One region of the Bradyrhizobium sp. 2TAF24 genome, then DNA from elsewhere that is predicted to be linked to it. Evidence: predicted binding sites of a transcription regulator. Region 1 holds the regulator's gene; each other region holds the start of a gene.
The links. Region 1 encodes PhoB, which activates phosphate uptake and scavenging genes when phosphate is short. Its sites were predicted from a motif close to TGTCATNNANCTGTCAT; they were not measured.
Positions count from the first base shown of each region.

Region 1 (7,398 bases):
GCCAATGTCGTCAAGGCGATCCAGAAGGTCTGGGCCGCCGACATCAAGGACGGTTCCGGCAAGGCACTGTTCACCGCCTCGAACTGAGGTTGCAGCGGTGGGGAAGCTCTCGCTTCCCCACCGTTTCTCTTTCTCCCCTCGTTGTGATGAAATTCTCGTTCCTGCCGTGAGCGGCGGGGAGCCGGCATCCCTCCCGCGATCGATGTTGCCAGGAGGGCTGCCATGACATTCGCCAGGAGGCGAGCCGTGGTGGATATGGCGTTAGATGGTCAGAGCGCGAGCGCGAAGCAGGACGTGAAGGAGCGCGCACAGGCGCTCGACCGGCTGCGGTTCAGCGACGACCTGTTCCGGAATCTGACACGCAGCGCCGCGGTGTTCGTGCTGGCCCTGCTGGGCGGCGTCATCATCGCGCTGATCGTTGGCGCTGCGCCGGCGCTGCGCGAGTTCGGTCTCAGCTTCGTCGTGTCCGAGAGCTGGAATCCGGTCACCGAGAAGTTCGGCGCGCTGGCCCCGATCTACGGCACCCTCGTCACGTCGTTCGTGGCGATGCTGATCGCGGTGCCGTTCGGCCTGCTGATCGCCATGTTCCTCACCGAGCTGTGTCCGAAATGGCTGCGGCGGCCGATCGGTATCGCCATCGAGCTGCTCGCCGGCATCCCCAGCATCATCTACGGCATCTGGGGCCTGTTCGTGCTGGCGCCGTTTCTGCAGCAGCACGTCCAGCCGGGACTGATCTCCACTTTCGCCAATGTTCCCGGCCTGTCGTCGCTGTTCGCCGGCCCGCCCTACGGCATCGGCGTGCTCACTGCGAGCCTGATCCTCGCGATCATGGTGCTGCCGTTCATCACGTCGATTTCGCGCGACGTGTTCGAGGCGGTGCCGCCGGTGCTGAAGGAAGCCGCCTACGGCCTCGGCTGCAGCACCTGGGAGGTGATGCGCTATGTCGTGCTGCCCTACACCCGTGTCGGCGTCATCGGCGGCGTCATGCTCGGGCTCGGCCGCGCGCTCGGCGAGACCATGGCGGTGACCTTCGTGATCGGCAACGCCCACAAGATCGCGACTTCGCTGCTGGCGCCGGGCACCACCATCTCGGCGACCATCGCCAACGAGTTCACCGAGGCGGTGGGCGATCTCTACACCTCGTCGCTGATCGCGCTCGGCCTCATCCTGTTCGTGATCACTTTCATCGTGCTGGCGATTGCGCGCTACCTGCTGCTGCGCATCGAGCGGAGGATCGGCTGATGGATGCCTCGCTCTACAATACCCGCCGCCGCCGCAACACGATCGCGGTCGTGGCCTCGATCGGTGCGACCGGTATCGGTCTCGTATGGCTGGCGCTGATTCTCGGCGCCCTGTTCTGGAAGGGGTTCAGCGGCCTGTCGCTGAACGTCTTCACCGAAATGACGCCGCCTCCCGGCTCCGACGGCGGCCTGCTCAACGCCATCATCGGCAGCTTGATCGTGACCGTGCTCGCGGTGGTGATCGGTACGCCGATCGGCATTCTCGCTGGCACCTACATGGCCGAGTACGGCCGCCACGACAAGCTGACCAGCATCGTGCGCTTCATCAACGACATCCTGCTGAGTGCGCCGTCGATCGTGGTCGGCCTGTTCATCTATGAGGTCATGGTGCGCCCGATGGGGCACTTCTCCGGCATCGCCGGCGCCATCGCGCTCGCGGTCATCGTCATCCCGGTGGTGGTGCGCACCACCGAGGACATGCTGCTGCTGGTGCCCAACACCATGCGCGAGGCGGCGGCGTCGATCGGCCTGCCGCGGTCGCTGATGATCCAGCGCATCGCCTACCGTGCGGCCCGCTCGGGGATCGTCACCGGCATCCTGCTCGCGGTCGCCCGCGTCAGCGGCGAGACCGCGCCATTGCTGTTCACCGCGCTCAACCACCAGTTCCTCAGCACGGTGTCGCTGCCGCTGTTCCCCGGGATTTCCGTCATCAACCTCAATGCACCGACGCCCAGCCTTCCGGTCGTCATCTTCCAGTTCGCGCTCAGCCCCTACGCGGACTGGCAGAAGCTGGCTTGGACCGGTGCGCTCATCATCACGCTTTCAGTGCTTGCGCTCAGCATCACCGCCCGTGCGCTTGCCGGATCGAGGAAAACTCAATGACCCTGGCAACCGTGACCCCGTCAGCCACGTCCATGCCGTTCGATACGTCATCGCTCAAGGACAAGATCGCGATCCGCGACCTCGATTTCTTCTATGGCGAGGCACGCGCGCTCAAGAACATCACCATGTCTCTCTACGAGAACAAGGTGACGGCGTTCATCGGTCCGTCGGGCTGCGGCAAGTCGACCCTGCTGCGCATCCTCAACCGCATGTACGACCTCTACCCGAACCAGCGGGCGGGCGGCCAGGTCAATTTCGACGGCGCCAACATCCTGGAGCCGGGCCTCGACATCAATCTGCTGCGGGCGCGGATCGGCATGGTCTTCCAGAAGCCGACCCCGTTCCCCATGTCGATCTACGAGAACATCGCGTTCGGCATCCGGCTCTACGAAAAACTGTCCAAGAGCGAGCTGGACAACCGGGTCGAGCAGTCGCTGCGGCGCGCCGCGCTGTGGGACGAGGTCAAGAACAAGCTCAACGCCAACGGCCTCAGCCTGTCGGGCGGCCAGCAGCAGCGCCTGTGCATCGCGCGCACGGTCGCGGTGCGGCCGGAGGTCATCCTGTTCGACGAGCCGTGCTCGGCGCTGGACCCGATCTCGACCGCCAAGATCGAGGAGCTGATCGACGAGCTGAAGGACGATTACACGATCGTGATCGTGACCCATAACATGCAGCAGGCCGCCCGCGTCTCCGACTTCACGGCCTTCATGTATCTCGGCGAGTTGATCGAGTTCGGGCCGACGACCAAGATCTTCACCACGCCGTCGGATCGCCGGACCCAGGATTACATCACCGGCCGGTTCGGCTGAGGCGCCTCGTGCGCGGGAGAATATGATGGCCTTCGAACATACAGCCAAAGCCTTCGACCAGGACCTGCAGGAGCTCACCCGCATGGTTGCGGAGATGGGCGGTCTCGCCGAGCGGCAGATCGTGGAATCCGTCGACGCGCTGATCCGCCGTGACATCGCGCTGGGGCAGCGCGTGGTCAACGCCGACAACGAGCTCGACAAGCTGCAGCGCACCATCGAGGAGCGCGCCGTGCTCACCATCGCGCGGCGCCAGCCGATGGCGGTGGACCTGCGCGAAATCGTCGGCGCGATGCGGGTCGCCACCGACCTCGAGCGCATCGGCGACCTCGCCAAGAATATCGGCAAGCGCGTCAGCGCGCTCGACAGCGACTTCCATCCGCTCAAGCTGATCCGCGGCCTCGAGCACATGGCGAGCCTGGTGCAGTCGCAGATCAAGTCGGTGCTCGATGCCTATGCGGCGCACGACCTGCCGGCGGCGATGGCGGTGTGGAAGGGCGACGAGGAGGTCGACGCGATCTGCACCTCGCTGTTCCGCGAGCTGCTCACCTACATGATGGAAGATCCCCGCAACATCAGCTTCTGCATCCACCTGATGTTCTGCGCCAAGAACATCGAACGCATGGGCGACCATGCCACCAACATTGCGGAGACCGTGTTCTACATGGTCGAAGGGCAGCAGATGCAGGATCCGCGCCCCAAGGGCGACATGACTGCGTTCGCCACCGCAACCCCCGGCAACTGATCGAGACGCTAAGGAACCGATATGGGTGCACGCATTCTGGTTGTTGAAGATGAAGAAGCGCTCACGACGCTGCTGCGCTACAATCTCGACGCTGAGGGCTATGACGTGGAAACCGTGGCGCGCGGCGACGAGGCCGACACACGGCTCAAGGAGCGCATTCCGGACCTGATCGTCCTGGACTGGATGCTGCCCGGCCTGTCCGGCATCGAGCTGTGCCGCCGCCTGCGGACCCGCCCCGAGACCAAGCAGCTGCCGATCATCATGCTCACCGCCCGCGGCGAGGAGAGCGAGCGGGTGCGTGGTCTTGCCACCGGCGCCGACGACTACATCGTCAAGCCGTTCTCGGTGCCCGAGCTGCTGGCGCGGGTGAAGGGCCTGCTGCGCCGGGCGAGCCCGGAACGGCTCGCCACCGTGCTGACCTATGGCGACATCGAGCTCGACCGCGACAAGCGCCGTGTCGCGCGCTCGGGCCAGCCGATCGACCTCGGCCCGACCGAATACCGCCTGCTCGAGTTCTTCCTCGAGCATCCCGGCCGTGTGTTCAGCCGCGAGCAGCTGCTCGATGGCGTCTGGGGTCGTGACATCTACATCGACGAGCGCACCGTCGACGTCCATATCGGCCGCCTGCGCAAGCTCCTCAACTTCGGCAGGGATCAGGATCCGATCCGCACCGTGCGCGGCGCTGGCTACGCGCTCGACGACCGCTTCGCCAAGGCGGAGTAGCCGAGAGGCCGACGTTTCTCTCCACAACGACAAACGGCGCCGCATCCCTGATGCGGCGCCGTTTTGCTTGTCGCTGGCTTGCCGGGAAGGCCGGCGCGGCGGCCGCGCCGGATTTTCAGCGCATGTCGCTTATTTGCCGGTCGGGCGGCGATCGCGACGGCGATCGCTGGCCGGTTGATAGGCCACGCGCGAGTGATGCGCGCAGTAGGGCAGGCCGGTCAGGGCCTTGCCGCCGCAGAAGAAGAAGTCGTTGCTGCCGGGATCGCCGACCGGCCAGTGGCAGGTGGCTTCGGTCAGCTCCAGCAGCGACAGCCGCTGGCTCATCGGCACAACGTTGTCATAGGTGACCGGATCGGGCTCGACCTCGAAGGCGTGGGCGAGCGCGGTGTTGCCGCGGGACATCGGCCGCGAAATCCGCATCATGTGCTGGGCGGGACGCGCCTTGCGCTGGCGCGGGGCCGCCGAGGACGGGCTCTTGGCGCGGCCCGACAGGCCGAGCCGGTGGACCTTTCCGATGACGGCGTTGCGGGTGATGTTGCCGAGTTCCGCCGCGATCTGGCTGGCAGACAGGCCGGCTTCCCAGAGTTTCTTCAACTGCTCCACGCGATCGTCGGTCCAACCCATTACCGTCATCGCAGTCTATCCCTTCGTGTCGCGCCACCACGGACGAGCCTGCTGGCGACGGCTGTGTCTCAAAAAATCCCTGCTGGCAGAATCCTTTAGCCCTCGCCGGATGCATGGGTCGCAACCGAGCGTGTACGCCGCCACAAGGGACCGAAAAGGATCAGATCTACCGCACGAGATGTCGTATCCGACCGTCAAAAGGCTACAATATGCCGTGACTCACGCGCAAGAGTCGGGCAGGACGCGTCCACATGTTCTACGTTGGAAACGCGAAAAACCGCTTTTTCCGCGGCTTTTAGGAATCATTGCCGAGTTGACAGCCGGGGGGGCGCCAATAGAATGTTGCCGCGTGCTGCCCGCGAGGCGGCACGTTTTGTTTCTGGAACCAGCACATCAGGCAGGGCATCGTCCGGTCTCACGGGTTTCGCACCGTGATCTGTCGATATTTCCCGCCGAACATTCTGTCGGGTCATCATGAGCACCAACGCGTCGTCCCATCTCATGCCGGTCTTTGCGCGGGCTGATCTCGCCTTCGATCGCGGCGAGGGTGTGTGGCTGCATGGCGCCGATGGTGAGCGCTATCTCGATTTCACCAGCGGCGTGGCTGTCAACGCGCTGGGACATGCGCATCCGCATCTCGTCGCTGCCTTGCAGGAGCAGGCGACCAAGCTGTGGCACATGTCGAACCTGTTCAGGAGCCCGGATGGCGAGAAGGTGGCGGCGCGGCTGTGCGCCGCGAGCTTCGCCGACGTGGCGTTCTTCTGCAATTCCGGCGCCGAAGCGATGGAAGCCGTCATCAAGGTGGTGCGCAAGCACCATGCGGCGAAAGGCCACCCGGAGCGCTACCGCATCATCACCTTCGAAGGTGCTTTCCATGGCCGCACGCTGGCGACGCTCGCCGCCGGCGGCCAGGAGAAATATCTCGAAGGCTTTGGCCCGCGCGTCGAAGGTTTCGACCAGGTCCCCCATGGTGATGTCGAGGCGGTGCGCAAGGCGATCGGTCCACACACCGCGGGCATTCTGATCGAGCCGGTGCAGGGCGAGGGCGGCGTGCGCAGCGCGCCGCAGTCCTTCTTCAAGGCGTTGCGGCAGCTGTGTGACGAGCATGGCCTGCTGCTGGCGTTCGACGAAGTGCAGACCGGCATGGGGCGCACCGGCGAATTGTTCGCCTATCAGTGGACCGGCGTCACGCCGGACGTGATGGCACTCGCGAAGGCGCTCGGCGGCGGCTTTCCGATCGGCGCCTGCCTCGCCACCGCCGATGCGGCCTCCGGCATGACGCCGGGCACGCACGGCTCGACCTTCGGCGGCAATCCGCTGGCGATCGCGGCCGCCGGCGCGGTGCTCGACGTGATGCAGGCACCCGGCTTCTTCGATCATGTCAAACGGATGTCGCTGCTGCTCAAGCAGAAGCTGGCGTCGGTGGTCGATCGTTATCCCGCGATCCTCAGCGATGTGCGCGGCGAGGGCCTTCTGGTCGGCGTCAAGGCGGTGATCCCGAGCGGCGAGCTCGTCGCGGCGCTGCGCGGCGAAAAGCTGCTCACGGTCGGCGCCGGCGACAACGTCGTGCGCTTTCTGCCGCCGCTGATCGCCACCGAAGCCGAGATCGGCGAGGGCGTGGCCCGCCTCGAGCGCGCCTGCGCGTCTCTCGACGCCTCGCAGCGGAAGGCCGTGTGATGAGCAAGCGGCCCCGTCATTTCCTCGATCTCACCGAGCTCCCGACAACGGAGCTGCGGGCGATGCTCGACGCCAGCGTGGCGATCAAGGCCCGTCTGAAGGCCGCCAAGGCCAGCAACCAGGCCTGGGACCAGCCGCTCAAGGGCAAGACCCTGGCGATGATCTTCGAGAAACCGTCGACGCGCACGCGCGTGTCGTTCGACGTCGGCATGCGCCAGCTCGGCGGCGAGCCGATCATGCTCACCGGCCAGGAGATGCAGCTCGGCCGCGGCGAGACCATCGCCGATACCGCGCGCGTGCTGTCGCGCTTCGTCGACGCCATCATGATCCGCATCCTCAGCCACGACGCGCTGCTGGAGCTCGCGGCCCACGCCACCGTGCCGGTGATCAACGGCCTGACGCGGCGCTCGCATCCCTGCCAGGTGATGGCCGACGTGATGACCTTCGAGGAGCATCGTGGGCCGATCACCGGCCGCACCGTGGCCTGGACCGGCGACGACAACAACGTGCTGATGTCGTGGGCGCATGCCGCCGAGCGCTTCAAGTTCAACCTGCACATCGCCACCCCGCCGGAGCTGTCGCCGAAAAAGGGGTTCCGCGACTGGATCAAGGCGACCAGCGCGCCGATCGTGCTGAGCAGCAATCCCGAGGACATGGTCAGGGGCGCCGACTGCATCGTCACCGACACCTGGGTGTCGAT
Region 1 is NZ_JBFRFW010000005.1:228,072-235,469, forward strand. Features, by position in the region: gene pstS (phosphate ABC transporter substrate-binding protein PstS) at 1-87, shown strand, start outside; gene pstC (phosphate ABC transporter permease subunit PstC) at 247-1,242, shown strand; gene pstA (phosphate ABC transporter permease PstA) at 1,242-2,123, shown strand; gene pstB (phosphate ABC transporter ATP-binding protein PstB) at 2,156-2,932, shown strand; gene phoU (phosphate signaling complex protein PhoU) at 2,958-3,674, shown strand; gene phoB (phosphate regulon transcriptional regulator PhoB) at 3,696-4,397, shown strand; gene AB4Z37_RS10590 (GcrA family cell cycle regulator) at 4,527-5,030, opposite strand; gene AB4Z37_RS10595 (aspartate aminotransferase family protein) at 5,496-6,698, shown strand; gene argF (ornithine carbamoyltransferase) at 6,698-7,398, shown strand, end outside.

Region 2 (7,398 bases), on a different contig from region 1:
ACGTGAAGGTGCGTCGTGTGATCATGGTCGTTCCTCCCTGTATTATGTTTTGTTGGTTGTCGTGTCCGGGCCGCTCAGTCGAGCTGGAGCGGTTCGGCAAAGATCGGTGGCTCCGCTTCGTGCGGGCGCATCAGAAAGCTCTCCGCGCTCAGCACATGATCGAGCATCACCTGCCGCGCCTGCACGGCATCACCCGAGCGGAAGGCGACGATCAGGCGACGGTGATAATCGATGTTGGCGCAGGAGAACGCCCATGACAGCTCGTTGTCACCGACGGTGCCGATCGTCCAGTTGATGGCCTCGTTGACGAAACGGCACATCAGGGCGAGCAGCGGATTGGGGCACGCCGCGATCAGGATGTCGTGGAATTCGACCTCGACCTTGCGGTGATGCGCCCAGCCGGCGGCATCGGTCGGGTGCGCGTGCTGCGCCTCGATGGTGCGCTCCAGCGCCGCAAAATGCGCGTCCTGGAGATGACCGACGACGCTCGCCGCGAGCTCCGGCTCGGTGAGACGGCGCATCTGGTAGATCTGCGTGATGTTGATCGGGTGAAAATAGAAGTAGTTGCTGAGCAGCCCGATGGTGCGTCCCGACGACACCGAGGCGACCCGCGCGCCGCCGGCCGGACCGGTGGTGTTCTGAACCAGCCCCTGCACTTCCAGCGACTTGAGCGCCTCGCGGATGGTCGAGCGGCTGCAGCCGAACATCTCGATCAACTGGGTTTCCTGCGGCAGCCGGTCGTTCGGCTGCAAGCCCGCCTGGAAGATATGGCGACGGATCCGGTCCGCGACCGCGTCGGAGCGCTTGCGCTTGATCGCCGCCTTTTGCGACGGGTCGACCAGCTCGTCATACTGCTTATTATCCATATTATAATCATAAATAGGAAAGGTATGATTTGGCAAGCGTGTTGGACGGCCGTCCGACGGCTTTCCACCGAACGCTTCAACGGATTGATTTTATTATATAAATTACCCATCCGCCCCCGCCCCGCCAATCCAATGGCAGAAGCGGCTGGCACATGGCGTTCAGCAGCGGATGAGAGGCTTGGGAGACCGCGTCAGTGCTTCGGCGGGGTCAGGCCGTAGGTGTGCTCCGGTCCTGGAAAGGCGCGGCTGCGCACCTCGGTCGCATAGGCTTCGATCGCCTCGGCGATCGCCGGACCGAGATTGCCGTAGCGCTTCACGAACTTCGGCACCCGTGCCGACAGGCCCAGCATGTCCTCCAGCACCAGCACCTGGCCGTCACAGGCGGCGCTGGCGCCGATGCCGATGGTCGGGATCGCAATGGTCTCAGTGATGCGGCGGGCGACCGGTTCGGCCACCGCCTCGATCACCACCGAAAATGCGCCGGCCTCCGCGACGGCCCGCGCATCGTTCTCGATCCGCGCGCCATCGGCGTCGTCGCGGCCCTGGGCGCGGAACGAGCCCAGGGTGTTGATCGCCTGTGGCGTGAGCCCGACATGGGCCATCACCGGAATGCCGCGCGCGGACAGGAAGGCGATGGTCTCCGCCATGTATGCGCCGCCCTCGAGCTTGACCGCCCCGCAACGGGTCTCCTTCAGAATGCGGGCTGCGGAGCGGAACGCCTCCTCCTTCGAGGCCTCGTAGGAGCCGAACGGCATATCGACCACCACAAGCGACTGCTGTGAACCGCGCATCACCGCCCGCCCCTGCAGGATCATCATCTCGAGCGTCACCGGCACCGTGGTCTCGAATCCGTGCATCACATTGCCAAGGGAATCGCCGACCAGGATCACATCGCAGAAGCGATCGACCAGCGCAGCGGTGTGGGCATGGTACGACGTCAGCATCACGATGGGCTCGCCGCCCTTGCGGGCGCGGATCTCGGGCGCGGTCTTGCGCTTGATGGCCGACTGGATGGACATGGTCAGGCTCCGAACACAGGCACGCCGATGACGACCGGGTGGAACGCAAAGGCGAGCGCGAGATAGACGACGACGCCGATCACCACCGCGAGCACGTCGTTGAGCACACCGCCGACCGGGATCGGCGGCGCGCCGGCATCGCTGCGGCGCTTCAGCGAGATGCGATCATATACCGCCCACGCCAGAAACGAGCCGAACAGGATGATCGAGCCGAGGTCACCATTGGCGAGCAGATGGCCGAACGCCCACAGCTTCACGCCCGCGAGCATGGGATGCTTCAGCGTGACGTAGATGCGGCCGCGGAGATAGGACGCGACCACCAGGATCGCCGCCGGCAGCATCAACGCGATGGTGATGTGCTTCATCGCCGTCGGGGGATGCCACACGTCGACCCAGCCGGTGGCGCGGTAGACCGAGAACCCCCAGGCGATCAGCGCGATGCCGACGAGCGAGGCCAGCGAATAGGCGATCTTGTAGAGGCCCTCGCTGGTCGAGGCGATGATCGCCGCGCGGGTGTCGCGCCGCGTGGTCAGCACATGGACGCCGAGAAACAGAACCAGCCCCACAACGAGCAGCGCAAGCCCCATCGCCATCCCCTCCCGTGATCGCCGCCAGCCTGCGGCAGTGCGAAATACGCACGGCGCATTCCCGCGTCCCAGCGGCCTTGCTATGGTGCGCGTGTCGTGCCCGGGTATCATCTTTCGGGGGCGGCGCGCAATGCTGGCCCGACCGGCACAGAACCAAGACCAGGAGGATGCCCGATGAGCCACATCGCAGCCATGTCCCGCTTCGCCGCCGGCGCCGTTGTCGCGCTGCTGCTTCACGGCGTCGCGCAGGCGGCCGAGATCAAGGTGATGATCTCCGGCGGGCTGTCGGCCGCCTACAAGGAACTGGTGCCGCAGTTCGAGAAGGCGACCGGTCACACCGTCGTCACGGCCTACGGCCCGTCGATGGGAACCACCGAGAACGCCATTCCGGTGCGGCTCGCCCGCGGCGAACCGGCTGACGTGCTGATCATGGTCGGCGACGCGCTCGGCAAGATGAAGGAGCAAGGCAAGGCGGTGGAAGGCACGCGGGTCGACCTCGTGCGCTCGCCGATCGGCATGGTGGTGCGCGCCGGCGGTCCCAAACCTGACATCAGCACGCCGGAGGCGCTGAAAAAGGCGCTGCTCGACGCCAAATCGGTCGCCTATTCCGACAGCGCCAGCGGCGTCTATGTCGGCACCGAGCTGTTCGAAAAGCTCGGCGTGACCGAACAGATGAAGAGCAAGGCGAAAATGATCCCCGCCGAGCCGGTGGCCGCGGGCGTCGCGCGCGGCGAGTCAGAACTGGGCTTCCAGCAGGTCAGCGAACTGCTGCCGATCCCTGGCGTGGATCTCGTCGGCCCGCTGCCAGGAGCGGTGCAGAAGATCACCATCTTCTCGGCGGGCATTGCCTCCGGCGCCAGGGAGCCCGACGCCGGCAAGGCGCTGATCGCATTTCTCGCTTCGCCCGCGGCGGCGCCCACGCTGAAGAAGACCGGGCTCGACCCGTTCGTGTCGGACAAATAGGCGCAGGCGACGCCTACCTGCCGTTGATCGCGGCCGGGACCACGCGTGTGGCATGAGGTCGCGCGACGGTGGTTTCCCCGCCTGTCATCGGCTCGCAACGCGCCTGTAATCCGGCCATCACGATCGCTGCGCAGAACAGACCCCGTTCAACGATCAACGGGGCCAACATGATCCGCACCACTCTACTGGCGAGCGCAGCGCTGTGTCTCGCCACCACCCTGCCGGCGCTCGCGCAGCAGGAGTTTCCGGCCAAGCTCGCCGGCCATGCCGTGCTGCCGGCCGAAACCTTCATTCCCGCCCCGGCGGACGCCCCCGCCGACCTCAAGACCTCCGGCAAGTACACCACCGGCAAGCGCGTCGATCAGGTCGGCAGCGTGATGGGCAAGTCCTATGAGCGCGACACCGGCGTCAAGCTGCCGTTCCAGGGCCAGCCGATCCAGGGCCACTCCGGCATCAAGGTGATGCCGGACGGCAGCTTCTGGATCCTCACCGACAACGGCATGGGCGCGAAGGCCAATTCGCCGGACTCGATGCTGTACCTCAACCGCTGGACCATCGACTGGGCCAAGGGCGAGTGGAAGCACCTGCAGACCATCTTCCTGCACGATCCCGACAAGAAGGTCCCGTTCCGCGTCGTCCACGAGGGCACCGAGAAGCGCTACCTGACCGGCGCCGACTTCGACACCGAGGGTTTTCAGATCATCGGCGACACGCTGTGGATCGGCGACGAGTTCGGCCCGTATGTGATCAAGGCGGATTTGACCGGCAAGGTGCTGGCGGTGTTCGAGACGGTCGCCGACGGCAAGCCGGTGCGCTCGCCAGATCACTATGCCGTGACCTCCCCCAGCGCGCCGGGCGCGACCTACACCAACGTCAACCTGCGCCGCTCCAAGGGCTTTGAGGGTTTTGCCGCCAGCAAGGACGGCAAATTCCTGTACGGCCTGCTCGAAGGCCCGCTGTGGGACGCCGACAAGAAGGACTGGGAGAAGGTCGACGGCAACGAGGCCTCGCGCATTCTCGAGTTCGATGTCGCGGCGGAGAAGTTCACCGGGCGGTTCTGGTACTACCGCTTCGAGAACACCGGCAACGCCATCGGCGATTTCAACATGATCGACGGCGCGACCGGCCTCGTCATCGAGCGCGACAACGGCGAAGGCACCGCCGACAAGGCCTGTGCCGCCGGCGTCCGCGGCACCGACTGCTTCCCTGATTTGGCCAAATTCAAGCGCGTCTACAAGATCGAGCTGAGCGATGCCAATGTCGGCAAGCCGGTGCGCAAGATCGGCTACATCGACCTGATGAAGATCCAGGACCCGGACAAGAAGGCCCGCAAGCCGCTCAACGACGGCGTGCTGACCTTCCCGTTCTTCACCATCGAGAACGTCGACGTGGTCGACGCCAGCCACATCGTCGTCGGCAACGACAACAACCTGCCGTTCTCCTCCAGCCGCGATCCCAACAAGGCGGACGACAACGAGATGATCCTGCTCGACGTCGCCGACCTGCTCAAGGCGAAGTAAGCGGCCGAAACTCCCCGCCCCCGGCGCGCTTGCGCCGGGGGCGGGCGCTCCCGCCGCCACCTTGTCAGGCTACCATCATCACCACTCAGCCCAACCAGACCTTTTCCCACGCCGTGGGAGCATAGGGATCGACGGTGCCCTGCATCGATGCGAGCGTCAGCGCACTGCCGCTCTGAAGAAGGGGCCCCCGATCGCGGGCAATGCTGTCGAACCTCGACACATCCAGAGTGAGACCGGAATTTCGGAACGGAAAATACGCGCGCGCAGGGATGTCGGGATCGGAGACATAGCGGATCGACGCCGCGGTGTTGGCCACCGAGGCCAGCGTCTCGATCCATTCGTTGAAGCTGTAGGCGCTGCTCTCACCGACATTGTAGGTCCCTGCCGGGACGTCGAGAGCCAGCGCGATCTGCGTCACGAAGGCCGCCAGCGTCTCCACGAACATGAACTGAACACGGGTCTCGCCTCGTTCCGGAACGAAAACCGGCTTTTGCTGCAGCAGCCTTGACCAGATGAAGCGCTCCCGCTGCAGATAATTGTTCGGCCCGTAGACATAGGGCGGACGCAGGATGAACAGCGACTGGCCAAGCCGGGACGACAGCAGGTCCTCACAGCGCGCCTTGTCGACCCCGTAATCGCCCCAGATCCGGCTGCCGCCCGACGGATCCTCTTCACGGAAAGGGACTGATGCGCGGGCGTCGTCATAGACTGCCGCCGAGCTGATGAAGACATATTTTGTGGGCGGCCGCGCCAGAGCATCGAGCACGCCTGCCACCTCGACAGGCCGATAGGCCGACACGTCGACGATGACGTCGAATGCACCGGTCAGGCTGGCACGCAAGGCGACGGGATCTCCCCGGTCGCACACGATCTGACGGGTGCCTGGCTCGGGTCGCCGCGAGCCGCGGTTGAGACAGATGACCTCGGCCCCCGCAGCATGGAGACTTGCCGCGATGGCGCGTCCCAGGAAATAGCTGCCTCCCAGCACCAGGATGCTGGCTTTCGCCAAACCTGCTCCAGTCTCCTCCGACGACATCACTCCTCCGGCAAGCACAGTGCCGGCACATTCTAGAGCGCGCCCTATGACGACAATATATCGTCGCCTCCCGCTGCCGGGCGTGCCTGCCGCTACGGCCTCTTGTCGGAAGGCTCCATTGTGCGATTGTCGACGTACCGCACCAGGATCGGCCGGCCGGCGATCGCCCCGCCCAATCCCTTGCTGAACGACAGCGGCGCACAATGCGAAAGGGATGCGTCGATCGCCTGGCGATAGGCGGCACGCGTTTCCGGCGCGGCATCAGGCGTCGCATAGGTCAGCCGCGGCGGCGCGATCAGGGCGCCGTCGCGCCGAAAGCTGAACTTGACCGCCATCTGCATGCCCGCACGCGCGATATCCTGCTCCGGCGGCGTCCAGCACGACCGCAGCGCCTGGAACAGGTCACCGATGGTATCGAGGTCGTGATCGGGCATGCGGTAGCGTGCCGCATCCTTGTCCGGCGGATTGCTCTCGACGGTCACCTGCAGGTTCTCGCCGATCGGATAGTCGATGTCGGGAAAGCATGGGCCGCTTTCGAGCGCGCTGCACACCGACGGCGTGCATGGCCGGTTGTCGAACACGCTGCAGGGGACATGGGCAAAGGGCGACGGATCGGCCGGGCGACGCTCCTGCGCCACGGCGGACCGGCCCATGGCCACCGCCGCCATCACGATCAGGAGAACGATCACGGCGCGCATGGCCTGCTCCCGGAACCGATCCGGCCAGCATAGCGCTGATCGCGACCGACAGTGGCCGGCCGCGCTTCACATCTTCGCGCTCAGGACGCTTTCTTGACGTCCTTGACGTTGGCGAAGCGGATGCCCTCGGAGCGCTCGCGGGTGTAGTCGAGGTAGAACTGGTTCTTGGCCAAAAAAACCAGGTCGCCGTCGACATCCTCGGCGATGCCCGATCCGTTGGCGTTGACGAAGGCGTCGTACACCTTGCGGTCGTCCGCCGAGAACCAGCGCGCCAGCGAGAACTCGCTGATTTCGAAATCCACCGGCAGGCCGTATTCGGCGTCGAGCCGGGCTTTCAGCACGTCGAGCTGGAGCTGGCCGACGACGCCGACCAGCGCCGGCGAGCCGTCGCGCGGCCGGAACACCTGCACGACGCCCTCCTCCGACATCTGCTGCAGCGCTTCCTTGAGCTTCTTGGCCTTCATGGCGTCGGTCAGGCGCACGCGGCGCAGGATTTCCGGCGCGAAGCTGGGAACGCCGACGAAGGTGATGTCCTCGCCCTCAGTCAGGGTATCGCCGATGCGCAGCGTGCCGTGATTGGGAATGCCGACGACGTCGCCGGCGAACGCCTCGTCGGCGAGCGCGCGGTCCTGAGCGAAGAAGAACTGCGGCGACGACAGGCTCATCGGCTTGCCGGTGCGGGTCAGCTTGGCCTTCATGCCCCGCTGCA
Region 2 is NZ_JBFRFW010000015.1:11,794-19,191, reverse strand. Features, by position in the region: gene AB4Z37_RS22725 (ABC transporter substrate-binding protein) at 1-25, opposite strand, end outside; gene AB4Z37_RS22720 (FadR/GntR family transcriptional regulator) at 75-866, opposite strand; gene panB (3-methyl-2-oxobutanoate hydroxymethyltransferase) at 1,058-1,885, opposite strand; gene AB4Z37_RS22710 (NnrU family protein) at 1,888-2,472, opposite strand; gene AB4Z37_RS22705 (substrate-binding domain-containing protein) at 2,665-3,435, shown strand; gene AB4Z37_RS22700 (esterase-like activity of phytase family protein) at 3,606-4,955, shown strand; gene AB4Z37_RS22695 (NAD-dependent epimerase/dehydratase family protein) at 5,041-5,991, opposite strand; gene AB4Z37_RS22690 (hypothetical protein) at 6,084-6,689, opposite strand; gene AB4Z37_RS22685 (peptide chain release factor 3) at 6,770-7,398, opposite strand, start outside.
Region 2: AB4Z37_RS22700 (esterase-like activity of phytase family protein) is a predicted target of PhoB. The motif match lies at 3,540-3,556, and genes of this name have one in related genera.

Region 3 (7,398 bases), on a different contig from region 1:
CGGGGCGTGGCCCAACTGGACGACCGAGTCAGGGGCGACGATTAACCATCTCCTGGAAGGTCCGCCGGCCGGCCCGCTGTGCCCGGACGCGACAATTTTCATCAATTGAAAACCACCGCTCTGCGTTTAAGCAGCAGGTCAGGTTTTCTTAAGTGCTCAGCCGACATGGTGGAACCGGTACTTCCGAACCGTCGGAAGCTCCCGGTTCGCGGCAACGACCGCCGAACCCGACAGGTAACAGGGCGGACGTGATGCAGCTCCACGCGCAGACACTTCAGATCGTGATTCTCGCGAACTTCGTTGCGCTCGCCGTGGTCTGGACCTATGTCGTCCGCAGCTATCCGACCCTGAACGCCGCAGGGTGCTGGACCGCATCGGCCTGGGCCGCCGCGGGCGGAGCCCTGGTCTCGCTGCTGCGCCCCGTGATGGATCCGCTGCTGCCGATCACGGTCGGCAACAGCCTGATGATCCTCGCCTGCTGCCTGTCGTGGGCTGGCATCCGGCAATTCTACAACCAGCCTATCCCGGTCCGCACGAGCGCCGTGGTCGTCGTCGCCACAGGCGCGCTGCTCGGGGCGCTGGCCCTGCTCGGGAAGGACGTCAACCTGCGGCTCGCCGTTTTCTCCGTGGCCGAGTGCATTCCCCTTGGTCTCGCGCTACGCGATCTGCGCGCACGCCCCGAGCCCGGACGAAGCCCTGGCGCCGAACTCGCCAGCACCATGATTATCTGCGTCATGCTCATCCACGCCCTGCGATCGGTGTGCGGCTTCCTCGGTTTGGGCGGCCCCATCTCCGTGGTCACGTTCAATGGCGTCCAGGCGGCTGCGTTCCTGCTCCTGATCTTCACCTCGATGATGGCGAACTTCGGCTTCATTCTCATGGCGATCGATCGCCTGCGCGCCGAGGTTGCCGGCCTCGCCCTCGTCGACGACCTGACGGGAATAGCCAATCGCCGCCATTTCCTGATCCGCCTGACCGAAGCGTGCAGCCGCGCCAGCCGCCTGGAAGAGCCGTTCGGCCTCCTGGTGATCGACCTCGACGGCTTCAAGGCAATCAACGACAGCTACGGCCACAGCGCCGGCGACGAATGCCTGCGCACCTTCACGCGTGTGGCGCAGGCCCACCTGCGGATCGGCGACCTGCTCGCCCGCACCGGCGGCGACGAGTTCTGCGTCATCCTGCCCTCCACCACCTTGAGCGAATCGGCGCTCGTCGCCCGCAATCTGGTCAAGGCCTGCCGCGGCACCGCCCTGCACTGGCACGGTCTGCAGCTGTCGATGACTGCCAGCATCGGGATCGCGGTCTGGTCGGACGACATCGGTCACGACTCCCAGAAGCTGATCGCGGAAGCCGATCACGCTCTCTACGTCGCCAAGAAGCAAGGCCGCGACCGTCTTGCGGTGCACCAGCATACCGTCCGGTTGCTGCGCAAGAGCGCCTGAAACCGGGCCCTGCCTTTGCCCCGGTGACGGCGTCGCAGGCAATTGCGGCAAACTCGACCGACTGCCTTCATAAACAAGAAGCCATAAACGCCCCCTTCAACGCTCGGGTGAAGGAATATTAAGCGCTCGCGCCCAAGCTGTCGGCACTATCCGGAGACATCCGGCTATCGGTTCGCGGCAACGACCGCTGAATTCGTCAAAGAAGCAGGGTCTGCAGTCATGCAGTTGAGTGTGCCGACGATCTATGTCGTCATCTTCGCCAACTTCCTGGCTTTGAGCCTGGTGTGGCTGCACTTCACACGCAGCTATCCGAACTTCGTCGCAGCCCGCTACTGGACGGCCTCGACCTCCGTCGCCGCGCTTGGCGCACTGTTTTCCTTCACTCGCGGATTGATGAATCCGCTGCTGGCCATCCTCGTCGGCAACGGCCTGCTGATCTTCGCGGCCGGCCTTGCCTGGATGGGTGTCCGACGCTTCTACGGGCAGCCGGTTCCCTGGCGCGGCAATATCGCCATCACTATCCTCTCCATCTGCGCGCTCGGCTTGCTCACCGTCGTCTACGACGACATCCGGATGCGGATCGTGGTCTATTCGATCGGGCAGTGCATTCCGTTAGCGATCGCGACCACCGAACTGCTGTCGCCGCGCGAGGGACGGCGCAGCCCCGGCGCGAAGCTCGCCGCAATCATGTTCGTTCTGCTCGTATTCACCCACGGCCTGCGCTCGCTCGTCAGCATGAGCCGCGTCGACGGTGCCATCGCCCTCGCTGACTTCAACGGCTTCCAGGCGGCCTGCCTTCTGATCATGGTCTTCGCTGGCATGATGGCCAACTTCGGCTTCGTGCTGATGGCGATCGATCGCCTGCGCGCGGAAGTCGCGGATCTCGCCTTGATCGACGACCTCACGGGCATTGCCAACCGGAGGCATTTTCTGGTTCGCCTGTCGGAAGCCTGCGCCCGCGCCAGCCGGGCGAACGAACCGTTCGCGCTGCTGATCCTCGATCTCGATGGCTTCAAGGCGATCAATGACGGCTCCGGCCATGCCGCCGGCGATGAATGCCTGCGGCTGTTTACACGGGCGGTGCAATCACGTCTGCGCGTCGATGACCTGTTCGCCCGCACCGGCGGCGACGAGTTCTGCGTGATCCTGCCGGCCACCAGCCTGAGCGACGCCGCCCTGGTGGCGCGCAACCTGATCAAGGCGGCCCGCAAGATCCACGTCTCATGGAACGGTCTGCAGATTCCGCTGACCACGAGCATCGGCGTCGCCATCTGGTCCAGTGAAACCGGGCGCGATGCCGAAAAGCTGATCGCTGCCGCGGACAAGGCTCTGTACGTCGCCAAGAAGCAGGGGCGCGACCGGCTCGCGGTCTATGAAGAGATTCCGGAGCGGTTGCGCGAGACGGCATGACGCCGCCCCCCGAGGCCGCTAGGCAGCCCGGAATTCTCCGATCGTCCGTGCCACGAGATCGGCAACCGACGGGATATCATGCACGCCCGACGTCGCGTGCCCCGCACTCCAGACATCACGCCAGCGTTTGGAACGCGCCTCGCGGGCGCCGACATCGATATCCCTGGCGATTTCGATCGCGCCTCGCTCCGGAAGCTTGTCCGGGTCGAGCCCGGCGGCGACGATCGACGGCGTCAGCATGTTGGTTTGCAAGCCGGTAAAGGCGCGGGTGAGCAGGATGTCATCCGCCGAGCTCGCGACCAGCATCTCCTTGTAGGCGGGATCGGCCATGCTCTCCTGCGTGGCAATGAAGCGTGTCCCCATATAAGCAAGGTCACAGCCCAGCACTTGCGCCGCGCGCAACGCATGGCCGTCGCTGATGCCACCTGCCAGCACGAGCGGCCCCTGGAAGAACTGCCGCACCGCACGGACGAAGGCGAATGGATTGAGCCAGCCGGTCTGGCCGCCGGCGCCGGCCGTCAGCAACACCAGGCCGTCGGCGCCCGCGGCAACCGCACGCTCGGCGTGCCGGATGCTGGCAACATCCGCCAGCACAAGCGCGCCGGCATCGCGCAGCGGGCCCAGCACCGGCGCGGGCGAACCAACGCTGGTGATCACGATCTCCGGTGCATGACGGAGCACCACCGCAAGATCGTCGGCAAGCCGTGGATTGGAGCGATGGACAATCAGGTTTGCGCACACCGGCGCCGGAGCGCGTCCAGCAGCGTCGGCAGCGCACTGCAGTCGATCGTGGATGATCTGCAGCCATTGATCGAGCTGCTCCGCGCTGCGGCAATTGGCCGTCGGGAACGAGCCGATCACGCCATGGGCGCATGCCGCGACCACGAGGTCGATCCCGGACACCAAAAACATGGGCGCCGCAATCAGCGGCAGCTGCAAGCGGCCTTCAAAACGGGACAGCTTTCCGGTCAACACGCGCCGACGGCCTCCATGGCACCGCCGTGAAGTCTGGCACAGCCACAGCCGGATGCAAAACCCGATCGAACTGCCGGATCCATCAGCCCGGCAATATCACTCCGCGGCTTCCGCCAGATCGTCGGTCTGCTTGTTATAGTCGTAGACCACGCGGCCGTAAGGCAGGGTGAGATCGGCGAGGAAATGACGCGCTCCGATCACCTTCCGGACCGGGAAGTCGGCCACGGGAGCGTTGACGTGGGGCACCAGATGCAACCGCCCCGGCCCGGCCCAGGACCCCTTCACGGCGATATCGGTGAGGTTGATGGCGACGAGCTGGCAGACCTCGGCGCGACCATCGACGCCCGGGATCAGCTTCAGGTTGATCTGGGTCTTGGCCAGCATGGCCCGCGTGGCGTCACCGCTGCCGGCCATCGCTTCATGCTTGTAGCCCATGGTGCCAACGGCGACCTGGGCGCCGGCATATTCCAGCGTTCCCGTCAGCGTATCCTTGATGATCTCGAGCTTGGGATGGGCGTACTTCTTGGGAAAGCCCCAGATCTCGCGTCCGGCGGCGATCGGCGGATCGTCATCGAGATACATCTGCGAGACGAAGTTGACTTCCTCACCCTTGAAGCGGGCAGGGATCACGAGACCCGACTCGGTATAGCTGCCGAAGCCGGAGCTGTCCGGCATCTTGATCCACTCATAGTGCGCGACCGGCTGCTCGACCGGCTCCAGCGGCTCGGGCAATCCGGCGCGGATCAGCTCCGGATCGGTCTCATAGCTGATGACCAGGAACTCACGGTTGACGAAGCGATAGGGGCCCGCCGGATAGCTCGGGCCTGCGGCCGGCATCGAGGGCAGCTTCAGCACGTCGTCCTTGCGCATCGATGGTCTCCCTGGGTGAGCCGGCGGAGCTTTGTCGTAGCGGCCACAGTTGACGCCGGTGTGAGGATTTTCGTGCAGCCCGATGACAGCCGCGCAGCAGCGCATTCCACGGCGTCAACCATCCGCACAACCGTCGGCCAGTTGTCACCACAGCGTCACGGCGACCGGAAATGCTACGCCGCATCATCGCGAGACCTGTGTCGCAACAGAGGGGCTGCTGCCATGGACGCACGAACGCCGGATACGCATGCGCTGGTCTTCCGCGGCTGGCGTCCCGACCGCTGCAACCGCGTCGCGCTGGTGCTGCAAGGCGGCGGCGCTCTCGGCGCCTATCAGGCCGGCGTGTATCAGGCCCTGCACGAGGACGGCATCGAGCCGGACTGGGTCTGCGGCGTCTCGATCGGCGCGATCAACTCGGCGATCATCGCCGGCAACCCGCCGGAGCGGCGGCTGGATCGGCTGCGCGCCTTCTGGGAGCACATCACCGGCCGCAAAGTATGGCACTACACGCCGGACGGCGACATCTATCGCAAAGCCCGTAACTTCGCCAGTTCATACCTCACCACCGCGCTCGGCCAGCCCGGCTTCTTCAAGCCGCACGACGTCAACCCGTGGCTCAGCCTGGCCGGTGCCCGCACCGCGACCAGCTACTACGACACCTCGCCACTGCGACGCACGCTGCTGGAACTGGTGGATTTCGATCTGATCAACGCCCGCAAGATGCATTTCGCCGTCGGCGCAGTGAACGTGCTGACCGGAAACTTCCTCTACTTCGACAACAAGAAGGAAGTGATCGGCCCCGAGCACGTGATGGCGAGCGGCGCGCTGCCGCCGGCCCTGCCGATGGTCAAGATCGGTACCGATCACTTCTGGGACGGCGGCATCGTCTCCAACACACCGCTGCAGCATCTGCTCGATCAGCAGGACAAGACCAATTCGCTGGTGTTCCAGGTCGACCTGTTCAGCGCGCGTGGCTCACTGCCGCGCGACATCCAGGAAGTCATGGCCCGGCAGAAGGACATCGTCTACTCCTCACGCACCCGCCACAACACCGATATCTACCGTCGCGAGAACAACCTCAAAGCCGACCTGTATCGGGCGCTGGGCAAGATCCCCGAGCATCAGTTGACCGAACGCGAGCGTGGCCTGCGCGACAGCCTGAAGGACCTGCCCGAGATCACCATTCTGCAGCTGATCTACCAGCAGAAAGCCTATGAGGGGCACGCCAAGGACTATGAGTTCTCCGCCACCTCGATGCGCGAGCACTGGCAGAGCGGCCTCGAGGACACGCGGCGAACCCTGCAGCGCCGCGACTGGCTGGCAATGCCCGAGCCCGGCACCGGCATCGTGGTGCACGACGTACACCGTGAGAACGGCTACTGACCTGCAAACAAGCGTCAGGCCGTTTTCACGACCCGAGCGCTCACCACAACGACTGCCTGGCCCGCGCCGGCCACGCCTTGTCGTACTCGGCGCCGCCGACCCGGTTCTCGCTCATCTCGGCGAGGATCTGTCCCGGCGTCGGCAGTGTCGACGGATCGACGCGCTTGTCGGGATTCCACAGATCGGAGCGTACGATCGCCCGCGCGCACTGGAAATAGATCTCGTCGACGTGGAACACGATCACCGAGCGCGGCGCCTTGCCTTCCATCCGGAACGTCTCGAGCAGCGCCGGATCGGCGGTGAGCTGCGCACGGCCATTGGCGCGCAACGTGGTGCCGGCGCCTGGGATCATGAACAACAGCGCGACGCGCGGGTCGCGCACGATGTTGCGCAGGGAATCGATCCGGTTGTTGCCGCGGCGATCCGGCATCATCAGCGTCCGCGCATCGTGGATGCGCACGAAGCCGGGATGGTCGCCACGCGGCGAGCAGTCGAGCCCTTCGGGCCCGCTGGTCGCCAGCGCCACGAACGGCGAGCGCTCGATCAGGATGCGGTAGAGCGGGGTGACATGATCCGCCACCTTGGCCGTCGAGGTCTCCCCGGTCTCGCCGTAGATGGCCTCGAGCTGCTCAATGGTGGCGATGATCGACACGTTGCTGTCCTCCGGTTTCAAGTCTCGCGGCGTCTGGCGACGACCGCCTCTCCGCGGATCGCCGCCAGCAGCTCACGGGCGTGGTCGTCGAGCGTGCCGACATTGTTGATGATCACATCGGGAGCAAACGCCGCCGTGTCGACTGCACGGTTGAGGCGATCGTCCAGGCGGCCGTCGCTGTCGCGGTTGCGCAACGCGAGACGCTGCATCAGCACCTCCGGCGGCGCCGTGATCAGCACGGCCGTCACCGCAGTGTAGGTCTGCCGCGCCTGCGCCACGACGGTGCGCGAGACATTGACCACGACCGTCCGCCCGGCGGCGAGATCGTCCTCGATCGCCCGCCGCACGCCGTAGCTCAGGCCATGGGCCTGCCAGTGCAGGGCAAATGCGCCCTCCACAACAGCGCGCGCGAAGTCGTCGGCCGACAGCGTTTCGTTGGGTTCGTGGGCAGAGCCCTGCCGCGTCACCACTCGCCTCGGAAACACCACGGAAGGATCGTCTGCGCACGCCGCCTCGGCGCGACAGAGCAGCGCATCCTTGCCGGCGCCGCTCGGGCCCACCACCAGCACAAGCCGGCCGCTCCGGTCATCCCGCGCACGCTCCCCGCCCATGATCGATGCCAATGTCACGCGACGCGCTGCCCTGCCCGCCACACGCTGCGGACCA
Region 3 is NZ_JBFRFW010000002.1:55,837-63,234, forward strand. Features, by position in the region: gene AB4Z37_RS03485 (GGDEF domain-containing protein) at 252-1,442, shown strand; gene AB4Z37_RS03490 (GGDEF domain-containing protein) at 1,662-2,852, shown strand; gene AB4Z37_RS03495 (NAD(P)H-dependent flavin oxidoreductase) at 2,871-3,827, opposite strand; gene AB4Z37_RS03500 (acetoacetate decarboxylase) at 3,924-4,697, opposite strand; gene AB4Z37_RS03505 (patatin-like phospholipase family protein) at 4,920-6,080, shown strand; gene AB4Z37_RS03510 (pyridoxamine 5'-phosphate oxidase family protein) at 6,121-6,732, opposite strand; gene phnN (phosphonate metabolism protein/1,5-bisphosphokinase (PRPP-forming) PhnN) at 6,750-7,343, opposite strand; gene AB4Z37_RS03520 (alpha-D-ribose 1-methylphosphonate 5-triphosphate diphosphatase) at 7,358-7,398, opposite strand, start outside.
Region 3: AB4Z37_RS03500 (acetoacetate decarboxylase) is a predicted target of PhoB. The motif match lies at 4,840-4,856, and genes of this name have one in related genera.

Region 4 (7,398 bases), on a different contig from region 1:
ATGACGAAGATCAGCGCGAACACGATGTCCGGCACGGTGCGGCAGAATTCCAGCGCACGCCGGGTGACGAAACGGACCCACGGCGCCGGCGCCGTATTGGCCGCGGACAGAAAATTGAGCAGGAAGGCGACGAACGCGCCGGCGACGGTACCGACGTAACTGATCAACAGCGTTTCGCCGAGCAGCGACAGCCACTTGCGCCAGCCCCACAGCCATTCGGCCGGATCGGTCCACACCCGTGCGCCGCTGTCGAGCGTGAAGATGCGATCGAAATAGCTGAAGAAGTTGCCAAAATAAGTGAACAGCGTGCGCAGATTGACCTCTGCGCCGATGGCAGAGACGAGCAGCACCACCACCATGGCGACGGCGGCAATGGCGTAGCGCAGACGCTTCCGGACAACGGCCTGGCGATAGGCCGCGTTCAGCGCACTCAGTTGCTGGTCAGGAAGCAGCGAGATGGTGACGGGCATGTCAGTGGCCGCGCGACAGTGAGATCGCCACCGAAGTGGCGGCGGTCGTCAGCGGGACAGGCCCGACTGCCGGCCATAAAAAGAGCCGGGTCACGAAGACCCGGCTCCCGATGGTATGACGGACGATCAAGACGCCTTCTTCTTGCGCAGGTTGTCGACGAACTTGATCAGCTCGATGGTGGCGTCCCAGTCCTTGGTGGTGGCCGGGTGGAAGCCCTTCTTCTGGCCGTCCGACAGACGCTCGAACGCCGCCTTGTCCTTGGTCGGCGCGTCCTGGAACGCCTTGGCGATCGCGGTCTTGAGGTCATCAGGCAGATCGGAGTTGTAGGCGTAGGGGCCGTTGATGATCGGCGCCGACTTGTGAATGATGCGGAAATCGTCCTTCTTCAGCGCCGTGCCGTCGGCATTCTTCAGCATGCCCTTGGTCAGCATCTGTGCCAGGGTCGAGTCGTCATCGCTGGTCCACTGATTGGCCGCGACGTCGACCGTGCCCTGCGACAGCGCCAGCAGCGCGTTCTCGTGGCTGCCGGTGAACACCACCTTGCTGAAATAGGTATCGGCATCGGTGATGCCCATCTTGTCGAGCTCGAAGCGCGGCACGTTGTTGCCGGAGGTCGAGTTCGGATCGACGAGGCCGAGGTTCTTGCCCTTGAGGTCCTGCACCGACTTGTAGGGGCTCGTCGCCTTGACGAAGAACACCGAGTAATAACCGGTGCTGCCATCGGCATTGATGTCGTTGGCGAAGGCATCAATCTTGACGCCGGTGAGGCGGGCGCGCGCGAACGAGGCCGAGCCATAGCTTGCGATCTGGATGTTGCCGGAACGCTGGCCTTCGATGACCGCGGCATAGTCATTGGCGATGCGCAGCGTGACCTTGGTGCCGAGCTCCTTCGACAGATAGTTCACGAACGGCGTCCAGCGTTCGGTGACGCCCGAAGCGTTCTCCGCCGGGATCACGGCAAAGACCAGCTCCGGATACTTGGCTTTCCAGTCCTGCGCCGAGGCAGCAGACGACATCGCCAGCGCCGCGGCGCCGGCGAGAATAAGACGGCGGGTGATCATGACTTCTCCTGATCTTTCGAGGAAACGCAGGCCGATCCGCTCACAGGCGCCCGGCTTGCACGCGCAGCTTTCAGGCTGCGGCCGTTCCGAACTGCGGAACGGGAACTGTTGCGCCCGCGGGCACGGCGGCGGGACTCGCATCCATCACCTCGTCGGCTTCGAGATCGTAGAGTTCCCGGGCAATCTGATCGGTCAGCGCTGCCGGCGCGTCGTCGAACACGACCCGGCCGGCGGCCATGCCGATCAGCCGGTCGCAATAAGTCCGCGCGAGGTCGAGCGAGTGCAGGTTGCACATCACCGTGATGCCGAAATGCTTGTTGATGCGCAGCAGCGCGTCCATCACGATCCGGGTGTTGCGCGGATCGAGCGAAGCGATTGGCTCGTCGGCGAGAATGATGTCGGGCTGCTGCACCAGCGCGCGGGCGATGGCCACGCGCTGCTGCTGGCCGCCGGAGAGCTGGTCGGCCCGCTGCGCCGCCAGGGTGGCGATATCGAACTGCTCGAGCGCCGACATCGCGATCGCCCTATCCTCGTCGGGCCAGAGCTGAAACAGCGAGCGCCAGGCCGGCACGTCGGCGAGGCGGCCCATCAGCACGTTGGTCAGCACATCGAGGCGGCCGGCGAGATTGAACTGCTGAAAGATCATCGCTGAACGCGCACGCCACTTGCGCAGATCGCGACCTTGCAGCGCGGTCACGTCCGTCCCCTCGAACATGATGCGGCCCGAGGTCGGCTCGGCGAGGCGATTGATCATGCGCAGCAGCGTCGACTTGCCCGCGCCGGAGCGACCGATCACACCGATGAAACTGCCGGGCGCGATGGAGAACGATGCATTGTCCACGGCGAGCTTGTCGCCGAAGCGGCACGTCAAACCATCCACCACCAACATGAGAGACTCCAAAAATTCCTTCCGTCATCGCCACCGCTAGCGCCGGGATTCTACAGTTGTGTGACAGCGAGCCCGTGTGCGACGCGTTATCGCAACGCGGAACAGGTTGACGGTCGCTCAGTCGTCACGACACCGTCATGAAAGCGATGGAAGTAAAGCGACGCTCCGCGAGGAGCTCAATCGAGGATTGTAGACTTCAAGATGGCCGCCAAGGCGCTCTCCCCTACCCCGCTGGTCGATCCGTCGGCGAGTGTCCGTGACTGTCGTCTCGGCACGTACTGCGAGGTTGGCGCCCGCACCCAGCTGCTGGACATCGCGATGGATGTCCCGGCCTACGCCATCGTCGCCGGCAACCCTGCCCGTGTGATTCGCCACAGCTTTCCGGAAGCAATCGCCGAGCGTCTCGCCGCGCTGCAGTGGTGGGACTGGGAGCACGAGGCGCTGCGCACCGCACTGCCTGACGTTCGCCACCTCGCCATTGAAGACTTTCTCGACAAGTACGAGGCGCGCCTGCGTGCCGTCACCCCTCCCGCAACCCAACATCATCCTGCCTGACCGTGACTGACATGCTGATCCGGGGCGGCCGCGCCCTCGTCCAACAGGACATCCTCGACACCTTCCTGCAGATCACCGACGGCGAGATCTCCGCCGTCGGCAACGGCGGCGCGCACGCGTCGCTCGACCTCGATGCCAGCGGGCTGCTGGTCATGCCCGGCATCGTCGACATCCATGGCGATGCCTTCGAGCGCCAGATGATGCCACGGCCCGGGGTCGATTTTCCGATCGACGTCGCGCTGCTCGACAGCGACCGCCAGGCCATCAGCAACGGCCTGACCACCGTCTTCCACGCAACCACCTGGTCGTGGGAGCCGGGTCTGCGCAGCGGCGACAATGCCGAACGCCTGCTCGGCGCGATCGAAGCAATGCGGCCGCGGCTGTTCGCCGATACCCGCTTCCACCTGCGCCACGAGACCTACAACCTCGACGCGGAGGCCGTCCTCACGCAATGGCTTGCCGCGGGGCGCATCGACCTGCTCGCCTTCAACGACCATATGCATTCCACGGTCGCCAACCTCGATAAGCCGCACAAGCGCACCCGCATGGTGGAGCGTACCGGCCTGTCCGACGCTGCATTCGACGACCTGGTTTCTGGCGTGATGGCCCGTGCCGACGAGGTGCCGGGATCGATCGCGCGGCTAGCGGACACCGCACGCGCCCACGGCATCCGCATGCTGTCGCATGACGACGAGAGCCCGGAGCAGCGCCACGCCTACCGGACGATGGGTGTCACGCTCGCGGAATTCCCGGTGAACGAGGCAACCGCCCGCGCGGCGGCGGACGCCGGCGACCATATCGTGTTCGGCGCCCCGAACGTGGTGCGCGGCGGCAGCCATACCGGCTGGACCAAGGCGGCCGACATGATTGCCAAGGGTCTCTGCTCCGTGCTCGCGTCGGATTACTACTATCCGGCGCCCCTGCTGGCCGCGTTCCGGCTGGTTGCCGACAACATCTTGACCCTGCCAGAGGCGTGGGCACTGATTTCATCGGCGCCCGCGACCGCCGCCGGCCTCACTGACCGCGGCCGGCTCGCCGAAGGACTGCGCGCCGATATCCTGCTCATCGATGACCAGGTCCCGCAGCGCCCCCGCATCGTCGCGGTGATCGCCGGCGGCCGGCTGGTTCAGCTCACCGAACCAGAGCGGTTGTCGCGGACTTCCCCGGTACGCAAGGCAGTTGCGGCGGCCTGACGACGCTCTATTCTGGTGTCTGGACCCATCATGACCAGCCCTCCCCGCTATGCTCTCTATTTCGTGCCGGCGCCCGACAGCGACCTCTATCGTCTGGGCGCCGGGCTGCTCGGCTATGATGCCTTCAGCGGCGAGGAGTGGCCGTTTCCTGACGACGTGATCGCCGAACTGCCCGACTGGCACGACCTCACCCGCGATCCGCGCAAGTACGGCTTCCACGCCACGCTGAAGGCGCCGATCACGCTGGCGGACGGCGAGACAGAAGCAAACCTCCTCGCCGCGTGCGTGGACTTTGCCCGGAGCTATGTCACCGCGACACGCCCGTTGCCGCGAATCCGGCCTGTCGCGCGCGCGCTCGGCAGCTTCATCGCTCTGGTGCCGGATGAGCCATCGCCGGCGCTGCAGGAACTGGCGCAGACCTGCGTCGAGGCATTCGATCGCTTTCGTGCGCCGCTCACCCCGCAAGACCGCGCCCGCCGCAATCCGGTCGCGCTCAGCGCACGTCAACTCGCCTATCTCGACCGCTGGGGCTATCCCTACGTGAACGACGAGTTCCGCTTTCACATGACGCTGACGGGACGTGTGCCGGCGGACCGCCGCGAGGCTGTGCTGGAGCTCCTGCGCGAGCGGACCCGTGCGCACACGCACGCCGGCGCGACGCTCGCGATCGACCGGCTGGCCGTGTTCCGCCAGGAGACGTCGACCGCGCGCTTCCGCGTCATCGCACACCATCCGCTGCAGTCGCGGGAAACGACCAGCACCTGATCGGCAACGCCGTTTTGTTTACGCGGACCGGCGGCCGTTTCCTCGACAATACGCTAGGGAATCTGCGCCATAACGTCGGCAGCCGCAGTCGCTCCGGCCGAGCCAAGCAGCTTACAAAGCAGATCGAGGACGAGACGGGCCGTCTGCTGCCGTCGGTCGCGAAGAGGATTGAGCTCGACCACGTCCAGCGATCGCACCAGGCCGGACTCCCGCAGAGCCGCCATCACGACAGAGATATCCTCGACCGAAAGCCCCCCCGCGACCGGCGTGCCCGTGCCCGGGGCCAGCACCGGGTCGAGAACATCGACATCGAAGCTGACATGTAGCACGCCGTTACACGCTTTCACCCGCCCGATCAGTTGCCGGATCAGGTCCGAGACACCGGCTGTCGCGATCCGCGACATGTCGATCACACGGAGTCGGCGCTCCTCCAGGAGCTGCTGTTCCAGGACGTCGATCGATCGGGCGCCGAATATCTCCATTCGCTCCGGCGCGATCGACACGCGGGGCTCATGGTCAAGAAGCCTCTCGAAACCCGGCTCACCGCAGAGGAAGGCGGCCGACATGCCGTGCATGTTGCCGCTCGGCGAGATCGCGGGCGTGTTGAAATCGGCATGCGCATCGAGCCACAGCACGAACAGCGGCCGTCCGATATCATCCCAGTAGCGCGCGACCCCATTGATCGATCCCATCGACAGGCTGTGATCGCCGCCCAGAAAGATGGGGACGACGCCCGGTTCGCATAGCCCGTAGGCACGCGCGCTGAGGACCCGAACCCAGGCCTGGATCTCGCGATAGTGCTTTGCGTTGGGCGGCCCTGGATGGTCCAGAGGATGCAGCTCGCTCCCGGATACATCGCCATGGTCCGTGACCGTCACGCCGTTGGCTTCCAGAACGGAGATCAGCCCGGCGCTCCGTAACGCTGCCGGGCCTTTCGCCGTTCCGCGTCGTGAAGCGCCGATTTCCACCGGGACGCCCAGCAGCGCAACCGCCGAATGATGCAAAGGAGCCACCGACGGCGCCATCATATGGCTGGATGATACGATCCCGTTGGGTCCGCCGTCAGCCATCCTTGCCCTCCTCCGGCGCATCGACGCCTGACAGCCCGGCGGCAAAGCGAGACCTCACCGCCAGGAGGACGCCGCGATCAGGCGGCAACCGCGATCTTGCGCGGACTCGCCGCATGCTCCTTCAAGACGGTATCGGACGCATCGACCTCCTTGAGCAGGACGTCGTAGCTCCAGAGATCCGCCAGATGCTGCAGCACGCGCTTGGCGTCGACTTCATCGAGCAGGCTGCCGTTGATGACCTGATGGCGGAGCAGCAGGCGGCGGTCCCCGGCAAGATCGACGTCGACCACCTCGATATTGGGCTCGATCTGGCCGACATCGTATTGGCGCGCCAGTTCGCGCCGGATCCGGCGATAGCCGCGCTCGTTGTGGATGGCCTCCACCTCGATTCCTTCATGCCGCGCCGGATCGTCGTGCAGGTGGAACATGCGCATGTGGCGGATCAGCCGCGGGCTGAGGAACTGGCTGATGAAGCTCTCGTCGCGGTAGTTGGCCCAGATATCACGCAGCACGCCCATGGCATCGCCGGTGCCGGCGATATCCGGGAACCAGGCGCGATCCTCGTCATCCGGTTCGGTCACGATCCGCTCGATATCCTGCATCATGGCGAAGCCAAGCGCATACGGGTTGAAGCCCGAGTATCTGGGATCATCGAAGTTCGGCTGGAATACCACGTTGGTATGCGACTGCAGGAATTCGAGAAAGTTGCCATCCGACAACCGCCCCTGCCGGTGCAGGCGGTTCATGATCTGATAGTGAACGTAGGTCGCGGTGCCCTCGTTCATCACCTTGGTCAGGCCCTGCGGATAGAAGTACTGAGCGATGTGGCGGACGATCCGCAACAATTCGCGCTGCCAGGACTGCAGCCGCGGCGCCGACTTCTCAAGAAAATACAGCACGTTCTCCTGCGGCAGCCCGAGCAAGGCACGGCGGCGGTCGATGCTGAGTTCGGAAGCGCTTTTGCCGGGCCCCGACGGCACCGTGCGCCACAGATCGTTGAAGCTGCGTTCCTTATGATTGCGGCGTTCCTGCTCGCGCTTCTCTTCCGCGCGCAGGTCGATGGTCTTCTTGCCGGGATAGCGAAAGACGCCGTGCGACATCAGCGCATGGGCGGCGTCGAGCGTTCGCTCGACCGCGAGCGAGCCGTGATGCTCCTCGCATTGAGCGACATAGGTCTTGGCGAAATTCAGATAGTCGAGAATGCCCTCGGCATCGGTCCATTGCCGGAACAGGTAATTGTTCTTGAAGAAATGATTATGGCCGAAAGCCGCGTGGGCAATGACCAGCGTCTGCATCGTCGCTGTATTTTCCTCCATCAGGTAGGAGATGCAGGGCGACGAGTTGATCACGATCTCATAGGCGAGGCCCATCAGGCCCTTGCGATAGAAGGCCTC
Region 4 is NZ_JBFRFW010000002.1:71,180-78,577, forward strand. Features, by position in the region: gene phnE (phosphonate ABC transporter, permease protein PhnE) at 1-470, opposite strand, end outside; gene phnD (phosphonate ABC transporter substrate-binding protein) at 597-1,532, opposite strand; gene phnC (phosphonate ABC transporter ATP-binding protein) at 1,603-2,421, opposite strand; gene AB4Z37_RS03580 (hypothetical protein) at 2,623-2,976, shown strand; gene AB4Z37_RS03585 (alpha-D-ribose 1-methylphosphonate 5-triphosphate diphosphatase) at 2,979-4,169, shown strand; gene AB4Z37_RS03590 (DUF1045 domain-containing protein) at 4,200-4,934, shown strand; gene rocF (arginase) at 4,988-5,959, opposite strand; gene AB4Z37_RS03600 (SpoVR family protein) at 6,082-7,398, opposite strand, start outside.
Region 4: phnC (phosphonate ABC transporter ATP-binding protein) is a predicted target of PhoB. The motif match lies at 2,544-2,560, and genes of this name have one in related genera.